Regions from separate parts of the Streptomyces sp. CA189 genome, predicted to be linked through region 4. Evidence: riboswitches for the same ligand, from Rfam matches in the RefSeq annotation. Region 4 holds a riboswitch; each other region holds the start of a gene.
The links. Region 4 has a riboswitch for cobalamin ahead of AC061S_RS01585 (ABC transporter substrate-binding protein). Riboswitches for the same ligand answer to the same signal wherever they lie in the genome.

Region 1 (3,199 bases), on a different contig from region 4:
CGCCGCCCGTCCAGCCCAAGGCCGGGGGCTGGGAGCTCGCCAACCTCCAGCAGGAGGTCCGCACCGCCCGCGCCGCCGGCATCGACGGCTTCACCCTCGACCTGCTCTCCCTCTCCGGGAAGAACCTCGAACGCTGCAAGCTGCTGATGGAGGCCGCCCGTTCGGTGGACCCGGCCTTCAAGGTCATGCTGATGCCGGACATGACCTCTCTGGACACCGACGACCCGCGCGTGCTCGCCGACCTCCTCGCGGACCTCGGCAGGGCCCCGGCCGCCCACCGGCTCCCCGACGGGCGGCTGGTCGTCTCGCCGTTCAAGGCGGAGCAGAAGAGCGTCGCCTGGTGGACCCGGGTCATCGACGACCTGAAGTCCCGGCACGGCATCCGCACCGCCTTCGTTCCGCTCTTCCTCGACTTCGGCGCGCACAGCGGCGAGTTCGAGCCCATCAGCCACGGATTCTCCGAGTGGGGCAGCCGCAGCTACGTCGGCCAGGAGAGCTCCACGCGCGACGTACGGCGCGCCCACGCCGCCGGCAAGATCTGGATGCAGCCCGTATCGGTCCAGGACGCCCGGCCCAACCAGGGCGTCTACGACGAGGCGGGCAACACCGCGACCCTGCGCGCCACGTGGAACCGTGCCATCGAGGACGGGGCCGACTGGGTCCAGCTCACCACCTGGAACGACTACAGCGAGGGCAGCCAGTTCGCGCCCTCCCTGCACAACGGCCACGCCTACCTGGACCTTTCCTCGTACTACCTCACCCGGTTCAAGACGGGCGGCTGGCCGAAGATCGTCCGGGACACGCTGTACCTGAGCTCGCGCACCCAGTTCGCCGCCGCCGCCCCGAGCGGCGGCCAGTCCCTCGTGATGTCGCTGCGGGGCGGCAGCGCCGCGGCCCGGGACACGGTGGAGGTGCTGAGCTTCCTGACCGCGCCCGCGAGCATCCGTACGGCCGTGGGGGCGGCGCGGGACACGCACGCGGCCCCGGCCGGGGTCCACTCCGAGCTGCTGCCCCTGAGTCCGGGCGCCGGGTCCGCGGCCGTGGTGCGGGACGGCGGGGCCGGGGCCCGGGTGGAGCTGCGCTACCGGGTGGACCGCGCGGTGGAGGTCCAGGACCTCCAGTACTACGCGGCCACCAGCGGCCGGAGCTGAGTCCGCAGAGGCTGAAGTCCGCAGGGGCTGAAATCCCTTGGTTCGGGACCTTCGTCACCCCATATGTAGTGGTGGCACTCTGCTGTCGCATCTATATGTAGTGTTGGCCCTGCCGGTTCGGCGGGGCCTCTCCCCGACCGAGGCAACAGGGAACCCGGTGGGAATCCGGGACTGCCCCGCAACGGTGAGTCCGCCACGGCGGACGAGTCCGACACCTGCCGGCATGGGCTGTGAAAAGGGCCCGCCATTCTTCCGTGCCGAGCCCCGTGGGAGGGCTGCCGTGACTGCTGTCGTCAATGCCGTAGAGACCGTGACCGAATACCTGGACCGCCGGGACTGGCGGGTGAACGCCAACGCCAACCAGGGATATTCGCTCGGCGGACTCATCCTCAACGCCGCCGGCAAGGTCACCGCCAACTACTGGCTGGAACAGGTCTATCCCGCCGCCGTGGCGCGCGCCCACCGCGACGGCGACTTCCACATCCACGACCTGGACATGCTCTCCGGCTACTGCGCCGGCTGGTCCCTGCGCACCCTGCTGACCGAGGGCTTCAACGGGGTACCCGGACAGATCGACTCCGCCCCGCCCAGGCACCTGTCCTCGGCCGTGGGCCAGATCGTGAACTTCCTCGGCACCCTGCAGAACGAATGGGCGGGCGCCCAGGCCTTCTCCTCCTTCGACACCTACCTCGCCCCCTACGTCCGCCTCGACGCGATGAGCTATGACCAGGTCAGGCAGTGCGTCCAGGAGCTGGTGCACAACCTGAACGTGCCCTCGCGCTGGGGCACCCAGACCCCCTTCACCAACCTCACCTTCGACTGGACCTGCCCCGAGGACCTGCGCGAGCAGATCCCGGTGGTCGCGGGGGAGGAGACCGGATTCACCTACGGCGAGCTCCAGGCCGAGATGGACCTGATCAACCGGGCGTACCTGGAGGTGATGACGGAAGGCGACGCCACCGGGCGGGTGTTCACCTTCCCCATCCCGACCTACAACATCACCCGGGACTTCCCCTGGGAGAGCGAGAACGCCGAGCGGCTCTTCGCGATGACCGCCAAGTACGGGCTCCCGTACTTCCAGAACTTCATCAACTCCGAGCTCGAACCGAACATGATCCGCTCCATGTGCTGCCGGCTCCAGCTCGACCTGACCGAGCTCCTCAAACGCGGCAACGGCCTCTTCGGCAGCGCCGAGCAGACCGGCTCGCTCGGCGTGGTCACCCTCAACTGCGCCCGCCTCGGGCACCTTTGCTCGGGTGACGAGCCACGGCTGATGGCCGAGGTGGACCGGCTGTGCGAGCTCGCCAAGGACAGCCTCGAACTCAAGCGGATCACCGTCCAGGACCTGATCGACGGCGGTCTCTTCCCGTACACCAAGCGGTACTTGGGCACCCTGCGCAACCACTTCTCCACCATCGGCGTCAACGGCGTCAACGAGATGGTCCGCAACTTCAGCGGGGACGCCCACGACATCACCGCGCCCGAGGGCCACGCCCTCGCGGTCCGCCTCCTGGACCGGGTCCGGGCCCGGATGGTCGACTTCCAGGAGAGCACCGGCCACCTCTACAACCTGGAGGCCACCCCGGCCGAGGGCACCACGTACCGCTTCGCGAAGGAGGACCGGGCCCGCTTCCCCGGCATCCTCCAGGCCGGCACCGACGCCAACCCGTACTACACCAACTCCTCGCAGCTTCCGGTCGGCTGGACCGACGACCCCTTCGAGGCGCTGGAGCGCCAGGACGAACTGCAGGGCAAGTACACGGGCGGCACCGTCCTGCACCTGTACACCCCCGAGCGGATCCCGACGGCGGAGGCCTGCCGCAAGCTGGTCCGCCGCTCGCTGGAGACCTTCCGGCTGCCGTACCTGACGGTGACCCCGACCTTCTCCATCTGCGCGGACCACGGCTACCTGGCGGGAGAGCAACCCGAGTGCCCCACGTGCGGGGCGGCGTGCGAGGTGTGGACCCGGGTCATGGGTTACCACCGCCCGGTGTCCTCCTTCAACATCGGCAAGAAGGGCGAACACGCCGAGCGCGTCCACTTCAAGG
Region 2 (3,199 bases), on a different contig from region 4:
CCATGGAGTCGAGCAGCAGGAAGCCGATCCGGTACATGACCAGGGCCACGTCCACCACCGGGGCCGGCACCCCGGCCCGCACCAGCCGGGGCAGCACGTCGGAGACCGGGGTGGTGAAGGCGAACAGCAGGAGTCCGAGCGAGGCCGCCGAGGTGCGCAGCAGCAGTTCGGCGGCGAGGCGGGGGCCGTCGGGGGCCAGGGACACCGGCCCGGCCGGGCCGCCGACCGCGAACAGCAGCGGCAGCGCCCCGGTGAAGCAGAAGCCGAGCGGGATCCGGAAGGCCCGCCAGAGCTGCCGGCCGGGCACCCCCGCCGGGCCGAGCAGCACGGCGAGGGTGGCGGCGGCCACCAGCGGCCCGCCCGGCCAGGGCGGCAGGCACACGGCGGTGACCGTCAGCCCGATCCCGAGCAGGGCCTTCTCCAGCGGGTGCCGGCCGCGCCAGCGACTGCTGTGCGCGGCCACGTCGATCGGCAGCACCCGCCTACGCCTCCGGGGCGGTGGCGGCAGCGGCGGCGGCCGCCCCCTGGCGGCGGCCCTTGCGGACGCCGAAGTAGTACGCGAGCACGCCCGCGCCCAGGGCCGCCTGCAAGGCGAACAGCGCGGACTCGACCTCGCCGGAGGGGGGTTCGTAAAGAGGGGAGAACCAGGGCTCGTAATCCGGCTTCAGCTCGGTGATCGCCGCCTCCGCCTGGGCGTCGGCGCCGGCGAAGGGCTCCTCCTTGCCCTCGCCGAGCCCCAGGGCGATCGGCAGGACGGCCAGAGCCGCCACCAGGAGCAGGAGCAAGGCGTTGATCTTGGTGTTCTTCGACATTCCGCTCATCAGGCCGCCGCCTTCTCTCCGGTGCGGGGGGAGGTCAGCTTGGCGACGCCGAGCCGGACCAGGTCCGACTTGCTCGACGCCATCAGCAGCCGCATCACCAGGACGGTCAGCAGCCCCTCGCTCACGGCCAGCGGTATCTGGGTGACCGCGAAGATCCCGCCGAACTTCGCGAGCGAGCCCGCGAATCCGGAGGCCGGGTCCGGGAAGGCCATGGCGAGCTGCACGCTGGTGACGCAGTAGGTGACCAGGTCGGCGAAGAAGGCGCCGAAGAAGACGGTCACCATCAGCGGCAGTTCGAACTTCCGCAGCAGGCGGTAGACGGCGTAGCCCGCCCACGGGCCGGCGATGGCCATCGAGAAGACGTTGGCGCCGAGGGTGGTGAGCCCGCCGTGGGCCAGCAGCAGGGCCTGGAACAGCAGGGTGATCGTGCCGAGCACCGCCATGATCGGCGGCCGGAACAGGATCGCCCCGAGCCCGGTGCCCGTGGGGTGTGAACAACTGCCGGTCACCGAAGGGATTTTCAGGGCGGACAGGACGAAAGTGAAGGCTCCGGCCGCACCGAGCAGCAGCGTGCTCTCGGGGTTGGCCTTCACCTCGCGGGTGAGCGAGCGGACGCCGTGGACGACGAAGGGGGCGGACACGGCGCCCCAGGCGACCGCGTGCAAAGGGGGCAGGAACCCCTCGGCTATATGCATGAGTAGGGAGACCTCTCCAGCACCTCGTGGATGGACAACGCGCCCCGGCCGGTCTCCTGGCTCACGGGTTGACGTCCATGCTCCGCCTTCCCGGGCAGCGCGGAACCTCCCGCGCAGCCCAGTGGCTTTCCCGCAGGAGTGGAGCCGGACTTCCCGATCACAGTGGCGAGGGCCGCACCGGTTTCTCACCGGTTTCCCGAACACCAAGGCCCGCTGACCCTAGTCGGCCGCGCGGACCGGTAACAACCCGCCCCAACCACGCCGGGCGGCGACTGGATTCCGCTTAGTGGTAACACGCTGTGTCCGTACCGCTACCATGTGCATCAACCGCCCCATCTGAAAAGGGAGTTCTACATGTCCGTGACCGCCGAGGACTGGCTGCCCCGTATCGCCCGGCTGTTCCGCGCGTACGACCTGGACGGCGACGGCCAGCTCGGCCGCGAGGACCTGATCGCCTACGCGGGCCGGCTCGCCGAGCACCTCACCGAGCCCGGGGACAGCAGGCGCCGGGCGGCGCTGTACGACGTGTACGCCGAGCTGTGGAACCAGCTCCAGGCCGCCGCCGACACGGACCGGGGCGGCAGGATCAGCGAGCAGGAGTTCGTCGCCGCCGCCGCCCGCGACGCGTTCGACGGGGACCCCTCGTTCCGCGCCTCCACCCTGCGCGCCCTCGACGCCCTCGCCGACGCCCTCGACCGGGACGGCGACGGCCGCATCGACCGGGAGGAGTACGAGCACATCTTCGGTGCGACGGGTCTCTCCGAGGATGCCGACGCCCTGGCCTTCGACCGGATCGACGCCAACCACGACGGGCACATCAGTCGCGAAGAGCTGCGCGCCGCCGGCATCTACCTCTTCCCGCTGGCCGACCCGACCTGGCTGACCGCCGGTGGCGTCCGCACCGACCGGCCGCGCGGCGTCGCTCTGGTGGCCCACGACTCCCGCAAGGCGGACCTGCTGGCCTGGACGGAGCGCCGGGCCGCCGACCTCAAGCCGCACCGCCTCTACGGGACCGGCACCACCGGGACCCTGATCAACCGCATGATCGGCCTCGACGTGACGCCGCTGCGCAGCGGCCCGCTCGGCGGTGACCAGCAGATCGGCGCCCTCGTCACCCAGGGTGAGATCGACCTGCTGGTCTTCTTCTTCGACCCGCTGTCCTCGCACCCGCACGGCGACGACGTCCGCGCGCTGATCCGGCTCGTCGCGCTGGCCGACGTACGGCTCGCGCTGAACGCGGCGAGCGCGGACGCCATGATCGAGAGCCTGTAGGGACGGCCGAGCCGGCCGCGCTCCCCGTCCGGGCGCGGTCGGCTGGCGGGGGCGCCCGGCGCCCCGCAGGCTGAGGCGGTGGCAGCCGAATCCGACGCGTACGACTACTCCGACCTCACCGCCGTCTACGTCAACTGCACGCTCAAGCGATCGCCCGAGCCCAGCAACACCGAGGGCCTGATCGACAAGAGCCGCGCGGTGATGGAGGCCGCCGGGGTCCGGACCTCGCTCATCCGGGCCGTCGACCACGACATCGCCACCGGTGTCTGGCCCGATATGACCGACCACGGCTGGGAGAGCGATCAGTGGCCGGTGCTCTACAGCCAGATCATGGACGCGGACATCCTCGTGCTGTGCGGCCCGATCTGGCTCGGGGACAACAGCTCGGTGATGAAGCAGGTCGTCGAGCGG
Region 3 (3,199 bases), on a different contig from region 4:
GTGAGCCAGGAATCCCCTCCCAGTAGGGAGCGGAGGATTCAATGTGTGGCACTCCGTTCGGGTCTTCCGAACGGTGTCGATGAAATATTGTCTACAGGATGGAATCGTTGGCGGCAAGGGCTGACGCGGGCCTGGCGGTGGGGAGTTGGCCGTCGGGAGGCCGCCGTCTCGGTGCGCCGTAGACTGTAGGCGAAAGACAATCCATCATGGGGTTCGCGACGCAGCGGCCGGCGCTGCCCAGGAGGGAACCGTGATGTTGTCGACAGGACTGCCGCAGGGGGCGGTGCCCAAGCTCGAACGGCCCGGCCCGCTGCGTGACCGCGTCTACGGGGCCCTGCTGGAGCTCATCACCACCCGCGCCCTCCAGCCGGGGCAGCACCTGGTCGAGAGCGAGCTCGCCGGACACCTCGGGGTGTCCCGGCAGCCCGTACGGGAGGCGCTGCAGCGCCTCAGCACCGAGGGATGGGTCGATCTGCGGCCCGCCCAGGGGGCGTTCGTGCACGAGCCGACCGAGGCGGAGGCCGACCAGCTCCTCACGGTCCGCACCCTCCTGGAGGCCGAAGCCGCCCGGCTGGCCGCCGCCCACGCCGGCGCCGAGGCCATCGCGGCGCTCGAAGAGCTGTGCGCGGAGGGTGAGCGGGCCGTCGCCGCGGACGACGTGGACGCCGCGGTCAGGGCGAACGCCCGCCTGCACGCGAAGATCATGGAGCTCGCGGGCAACGCCGTCCTCGCCGAGCTGGCCGCACAGGTGGACCGGCGCGTCCGCTGGTACTACACGCCCGTCGCACGGCAGCGGGGCCGTCAGTCCTGGGTCGAGCACCGGGAGTTGATCGCGGCGATCGCGGACCGTGACGGGGAGGCCGCGACGGCGATCATGCGCGCGCACACGGAGCACACGCGGAAGATGTACCACGAGCGGGAGAAATAGCAGTCCGGCGGCGGGATAGGTGACGGGACCGGCGGTCGCGGGCGGGGGCGTTGTGGCTCCGTGTCCCATCTCACCGTCCGACATTCGGGAAGCTGTGTTCATTTCCCGGTGATCCGCCCTAATGTGGGCCGCGCAGCTGGTTCGCCCCCGTCCGCCAGGCGGGATGCGTCGTAAGAGGGAACCCGGTGGGAATCCGGGACTGCCCCGCAGCGGTGAGCGGGAACGACCGCCGTCATACGCACTGGGACCGGAACCGGTCCTGGGAAGCGACGGCCATTAGGTGCCCGCCGGGAGACCGGCAGGCGTGCCCGCGAGTCCGAAGACCTGCCCGTTGCCCGTGCGCGATCGACCGCGCACGGTTTCCCGGTGACCTCGTGGGCGGGTCGGCGTGCTTCAGGCGGATCCTCCCGTCGCGTACCGAGCCGTACGCGACCCCGGCGCCCGCCCGTTCCCGCACCCCCTTCGCGTCCGCGACCCGTCACCGGGTCCATGGAGACACGCTCGCGAAGGAGAGTTCCGTGACCACCGAGTCCGCAGCAGCATCCACAGCCGCATCCACCGCCGCATCCGTACGGGCCACCGTGTACGGCTACCCCCGCCAGGGACAGAACCGGGAACTGAAGAAGGCGGTCGAGGGCTACTGGAAGGGCCGCGTCACCGCCGAAGCCCTCCGAGCCACGGCCCGCGAACTGCGCCGCACCAACTGGGCCCGGCTCGCCGAGGCAGGCATCACCGAGGTCCCGACCGGCGACTTCTCGTACTACGACCACGTCCTGGACACCACCGTCATGGTCGGCGCGATCCCCGACCGGCATCGGTCCGCCGTCGAGGCGGACGCCCTGGACGGCTACTTCGCGATGGCGCGCGGCACCCAGGACGTGGCCCCGCTGGAGATGACCAAGTGGTTCGACACCAACTACCACTACCTCGTCCCCGAACTCGGGCCCGACACCGTCTTCACCGCGGAACCCGCCCGCCAGGTAGCCGAATTGAAGGAGGCCCTGGCCCTCGGCCACTCGGCCCGCCCGGTCCTGGTCGGACCGGTGACCTACCTGCTCCTCGCCAAGCCCGCGCCCGGCGCGGCCCCCGGCTTCGATCCGCTGACCCTGCTCGACCGGCTGCTTCCCGTCTACGCGCAGGTCCTCGCCGAACTGCGCGCGGCGGGCGCCGCCTGGGTCCAGCTCGACGAGCCGGCCCTGGTCCAGGACCGCACCCCGGCCGAACTGAACGCTGCGGCCCGCGCCTACCGCGAGCTCGGCGGTCTCACCGAACGCCCCAAGCTGCTCGTCGCCTCCTACTTCGACCGGCTCGGCGAGGCCCTGCCCGTGCTGGTGAAGGCGCCCGTGGAGGGCCTCGCCCTCGACTTCACCGACCGGGCCGCGGCCAACCTCGACGACCTCGCCGCGGTCGGCGGCATCCCCGGCAAGCGGCTGGTCGCCGGCGTGGTCAACGGCCGCAACATCTGGATCAACGACTACCAGAAGTCGCTGACGACCCTGGGCACCCTGCTCGGCCTCGCCGACCGGGTCGACGTCGCCGCGTCCTGCTCCCTGCTGCACGTCCCGCTGGACGCGGACGCCGAGCGGGACACCGATCCGCAGATCCGGCGCTGGCTCGCCTTCGCCCGCCAGAAGACCACCGAGATCAGCACCCTCGCCCGCGGCCTGGCCCGGGGCACCGACGCGATCGCGGCCGAACTCGCCGCCAACCGGGCCGACCTGGCCTCCCGCGCCGCCTCCCGGATCACCCACGACCCCGCCGTCCGGGCCCGCAGCGCCGCGATCAGCGCGGCCGACGTCCACCGCTCCCCGTCCTACCCCGAACGGGCCGCCGCCCAGCGCGCCCACCTCGGCCTGCCCCTGCTCCCGACCACCACCATCGGCTCCTTCCCGCAGACCACGGAACTGCGCACCGCCCGCGCCGACCTGCGCGCGGGACGCATCGGCACGGCGGGCTACGAGGAGCGCATCCGGGCGGAGATCCGCGAAGTCGTCTCCTTCCAGGAGAAGGCGGGCCTCGACGTGCTGGTGCACGGAGAGCCGGAACGCAACGACATGGTCCAGTACTTCGCCGAGCAGCTGACCGGCTACCTCGCCACCCAGCACGGCTGGGTCCAGTCCTACGGCACCCGCTACGTCCGCCCGCCGGTCCTCGCCGGAGACATCTCCCGCCCCGACCCGATGACCGTCCGCTGGACCACGTACGCCCAGGAGCAGACGGCCAAGCCGGTCAAGGGCATGCTCACCGGCCCCGTCACCATGCTCGCCTGGT
Region 4 (3,199 bases):
GACCCTCTTCCGTCTCGCAGACCAAGAAGCCCGGCTTATCCGGGCGTTGGAAGTACAGGCGCGCAGAGCGCAACGCTTCCAACCGCTCGGAAGGCGACATCGCCGCAACCATTTCGTTGCGTGCCAGATCACGCAACGACACGTGTCCTCCTCGGTTCGCTCGCGCTATCACCGGATAACAGCCCACCCTGAATGATCGTACATTCGTGCCATCTGCATGGGTTTCATTCGAGCTTGGCACACCCTGTCGGTACTGCTGGGGGGTGCGGACGTGTTGCGGGAGACATGCCGGAACAGGATCTGGCCACCATCGGCTCCTGCCTGGCGAGCGCAGGGCTGATCGCCGCCGACGGGGATCCGAGCAGCACCCGGCGCTGGCCGCCTTTCCCGGTTAGGGAATCCAGGACAGGGGGCCGAGGAGGACGAGGGGGGACCTGGATCGACCGGCGCGACGTCGCCGCCCGCTACGGCTGCCCACCAAGGAACACGTATGCGCGTGTCGGAGGCCACACGCGGCTTCAAGTGCCGGGGGATTCCCAGGTTTATAGCGCCGGTTCGATTCCCGTCATCCGCTCTTGCGAGAAGGCCCAGGTCAACGACCTGGGCCTTCTTCGTTGTCTGGACCTGTTCAGGAGCCCCGCACCACCTCCACGCCACCTGGCTCCTGTTCGCCCCTGCCCGACGCCTTCTTCCCAGATGGTCCTCGTGTGCCGATGAGCGGCGAGTAGCGCCGGCCCCCGGCGGCTACCTCGAAGGTATTCGTCGGGCCGTTGCATCGGTTCCGCCCAAAGCGCCACCCTCTGTGTCTGGTCGCACAGTTGTGGGTCTGGCGTGGCCGTATCCGGTTCTGCGATGCTTCCGTCGACAAGCGACGGCGGAACGAGGAAGCCGGTGAGATTCCGGCACGGTACCGCCACTGTGTAGGGGGAGCGACTCCGCCATGGCCACCGCCCCATCCGGGGGTGGGAAGGCCGGAGAAGCGTTGATCCCGAGTCAGGAGACTCACGCCGTCGCACCTCGATGTACGGGGCGGATTACCCCAGGAGAGGCGGTGGCACCCGTGTGCCTGCGTACGTATGGCGGCAGCTCTGTGTTGCCCGTGGCTCTTCGGGGCCGACCTGTCCGGTTTGACGCACGGGCCCGTTCCCCCAGGTTCTGACGACCTCTTCCCTCAGCGGGTTCCTTTCCGTACGCCGCATCACGCGCCTCGAAGTGCCGATGCGCGCTGCCTACGCATGCCACCAGGAGTCACCTTGTCCGTACGATCCGTCATGCCCGGGCGCCGTCAGGCCGCCGCGGCAGCCTTCCTCGCAGCCGCCCTCACGCTCACCGCGTGCGGCAGCGACTCCGGCCCGCCCGCCGACGCCAAGGCCCAGGCCGCCGGGGAGGGCTGCATCAAGGACTTCGACCCGGCCAAGGACTACTTCCCGATCAAGTCGACGGTGAAGCACGCCAAGAACTTCACGCTCCGGTACGAGAAGAGCTACCAGGTCCTCACCGTCAACGAGCCCTTCCCCAAGGGGAAGCCGGAGTCGTACGTACTGGTCAAGTGCGGTGCGCCGAAGCCGGAGCTGTCCGGTGATCTGGCGTCCGCGCAGCAGGTCACGGTCCCGGTCAACAGCCTGTACTCAGCCTCGACCACCCACCTGCCGCTGCTCACCGAGACCGGCACCCTGGACGTCCTGACGGGTGTGGCGAGCACCGCGAACATCTCCTCCACCGAGGTGACCGAGCGGGTGAAGGCGGGCAAGGTCACCGAGTACGCCAAGGACCGCACCCTCAACGCCGAGACGGTCATCGGCGCCAAGCCGGACGTGCTGATGACCCAGGGCACCGACGACCCGCAGTACCCCAAGCTGCGTCAGGCCGGTATCGCCGTGGTCGCCAACGCCGAGTGGCTGGAGTCCAGTCCGCTCGGCCGCGCCGAGTGGGTCAAGGCGATGGCCGCGCTCACCGGAGCGGAGAAGCGCGCCGGCGAGGTGTTCGACACCATCGAGGGCGACTACCGGAAGATCGCCAAGAAGGGCGCGCAGGCGGTCAAGGCGGGCAAGCCCGTCGAGGTACTGCCCGGCACGATGTACCAGGGCACCTGGTACATGCCCGCCGGCGGCAGCTACGCCGCCCAGCTGATCAAGGACGCGGGCGGCACCTACCCCTGGGCCGGCGAGGCGGGCACCGGCAACCTCCAGCTGAACTTCGAGGCCGTGTACGCCAAGGGCGGCGAGGCCCCGGTCTGGATCGCCGACCAGAAGTGGCAGTCGACCGCCGACGCGGTGAAGGCCGACAGCCGGTACGGGCAGTTGAAGGCCCTCTCCGGCGGGGCGGTCTGGACGAACACGAAGGCGCTGGGCCCCGGCGGCGGCAACGACTACTTCGAGCGCGGCGTGCTGCGCCCCGATCTGGTCCTCGCCGACCTCTTCGCGCTGATGCACCCGGACCAGGCGAAGGACCACGCCTTCACCTTCTACACGCAGGTGCCCAAGGCGTGACGACCCACATGGCAACCGCGCCGACCGCCTCGCCGGACCTCCCGGACGCCTCGCGGGCGGTACGGCCGGGGCGGCGGCGGCTCGTCGTCGTCCTCGCCCTCGCAGCCGGTACCGCGGCACTGTTCGTCCTCACCATCGCGACCGGCTCCCACCGGGTGCCGGTCGCGGACGTGGTCCGGGTCCTGTTCGGCGGTACCGCCGCCGACCCGCGGTGGACGGTGATCGTCGAGCAGGTCCGACTGCCGCGCGCGCTGACCGCGACCTCCGTCGGCGCCGCCCTCGCGGTGGCCGGCGTACAGATGCAGACGCTGTTCCGCAACGCGCTGGCCGACCCGTTCTCCCTCGGGGTGAGTTCGGGCGCCAGCATGGGCGTCGCCGCCGTGGTCGTCGGCACGGGCGGCGTCGCCGGAAGCTTCACCGGAAACCTGGCCGGCCTGGGCCGCCTGGGCGTCGTACTCGCCGCCTCGCTCGGCGCCGCCGCCGTGCTGGCCCTCGTCCTGCTCCTCTCGCGGTGGGTGCAGTCGGCCGTCACCCTGCTCGTCATCGGAGTCATGATCGGCTCGGCAGCCACCGCGGTGGTCGGCGTGATGCTCGTCTACGCCCGGCCCGAGCGCGCCCAGCAGTTCGTCATGTGGGGCCTGGGCAGCTTCGGCGCCACGACCTGGCCCGACCTCCAGGTCATGCTGCCCGTCATCGGCGCGGGCCTGCTG

Region 1: it holds a riboswitch for cobalamin, as region 4 does, so the genes downstream of both, AC061S_RS02815 (ribonucleoside triphosphate reductase) here and AC061S_RS01585 (ABC transporter substrate-binding protein) in region 4, are expected to answer to the same signal.
Region 2: it holds a riboswitch for cobalamin, as region 4 does, so the genes downstream of both, AC061S_RS12680 (energy-coupling factor ABC transporter permease) here and AC061S_RS01585 (ABC transporter substrate-binding protein) in region 4, are expected to answer to the same signal.
Region 3: it holds a riboswitch for cobalamin, as region 4 does, so the genes downstream of both, metE (5-methyltetrahydropteroyltriglutamate--homocysteine S-methyltransferase) here and AC061S_RS01585 (ABC transporter substrate-binding protein) in region 4, are expected to answer to the same signal.

The regions. Positions count from the first base shown of each region.
Region 1 covers NZ_JBWJVM010000002.1:120,122-123,320, forward strand. The annotation lists gene AC061S_RS02810 (glycoside hydrolase family 71 protein) at 1-1,151, shown strand, start outside; cobalamin riboswitch at 1,248-1,388, shown strand; gene AC061S_RS02815 (ribonucleoside triphosphate reductase) at 1,432-3,199, shown strand, end outside.
Region 2 covers NZ_JBWJVM010000012.1:79,469-82,667, forward strand. The annotation lists gene cbiQ (cobalt ECF transporter T component CbiQ) at 1-478, opposite strand, end outside; gene AC061S_RS12675 (energy-coupling factor ABC transporter substrate-binding protein) at 483-812, opposite strand; gene AC061S_RS12680 (energy-coupling factor ABC transporter permease) at 821-1,516, opposite strand; cobalamin riboswitch at 1,546-1,739, opposite strand; gene AC061S_RS12685 (methylglyoxal synthase) at 1,871-2,788, shown strand; gene AC061S_RS12690 (flavodoxin family protein) at 2,867-3,199, shown strand, end outside.
Region 3 covers NZ_JBWJVM010000017.1:44,271-47,469, forward strand. The annotation lists gene AC061S_RS16385 (RNA-guided endonuclease InsQ/TnpB family protein) at 1-26, shown strand, start outside; gene AC061S_RS16390 (GntR family transcriptional regulator) at 254-928, shown strand; cobalamin riboswitch at 1,049-1,274, shown strand; gene metE (5-methyltetrahydropteroyltriglutamate--homocysteine S-methyltransferase) at 1,447-3,199, shown strand, end outside.
Region 4 covers NZ_JBWJVM010000001.1:333,070-336,268, forward strand. The annotation lists gene AC061S_RS01580 (SseB family protein) at 1-142, opposite strand, end outside; cobalamin riboswitch at 837-1,026, shown strand; gene AC061S_RS01585 (ABC transporter substrate-binding protein) at 1,254-2,489, shown strand; gene AC061S_RS01590 (FecCD family ABC transporter permease) at 2,498-3,199, shown strand, end outside.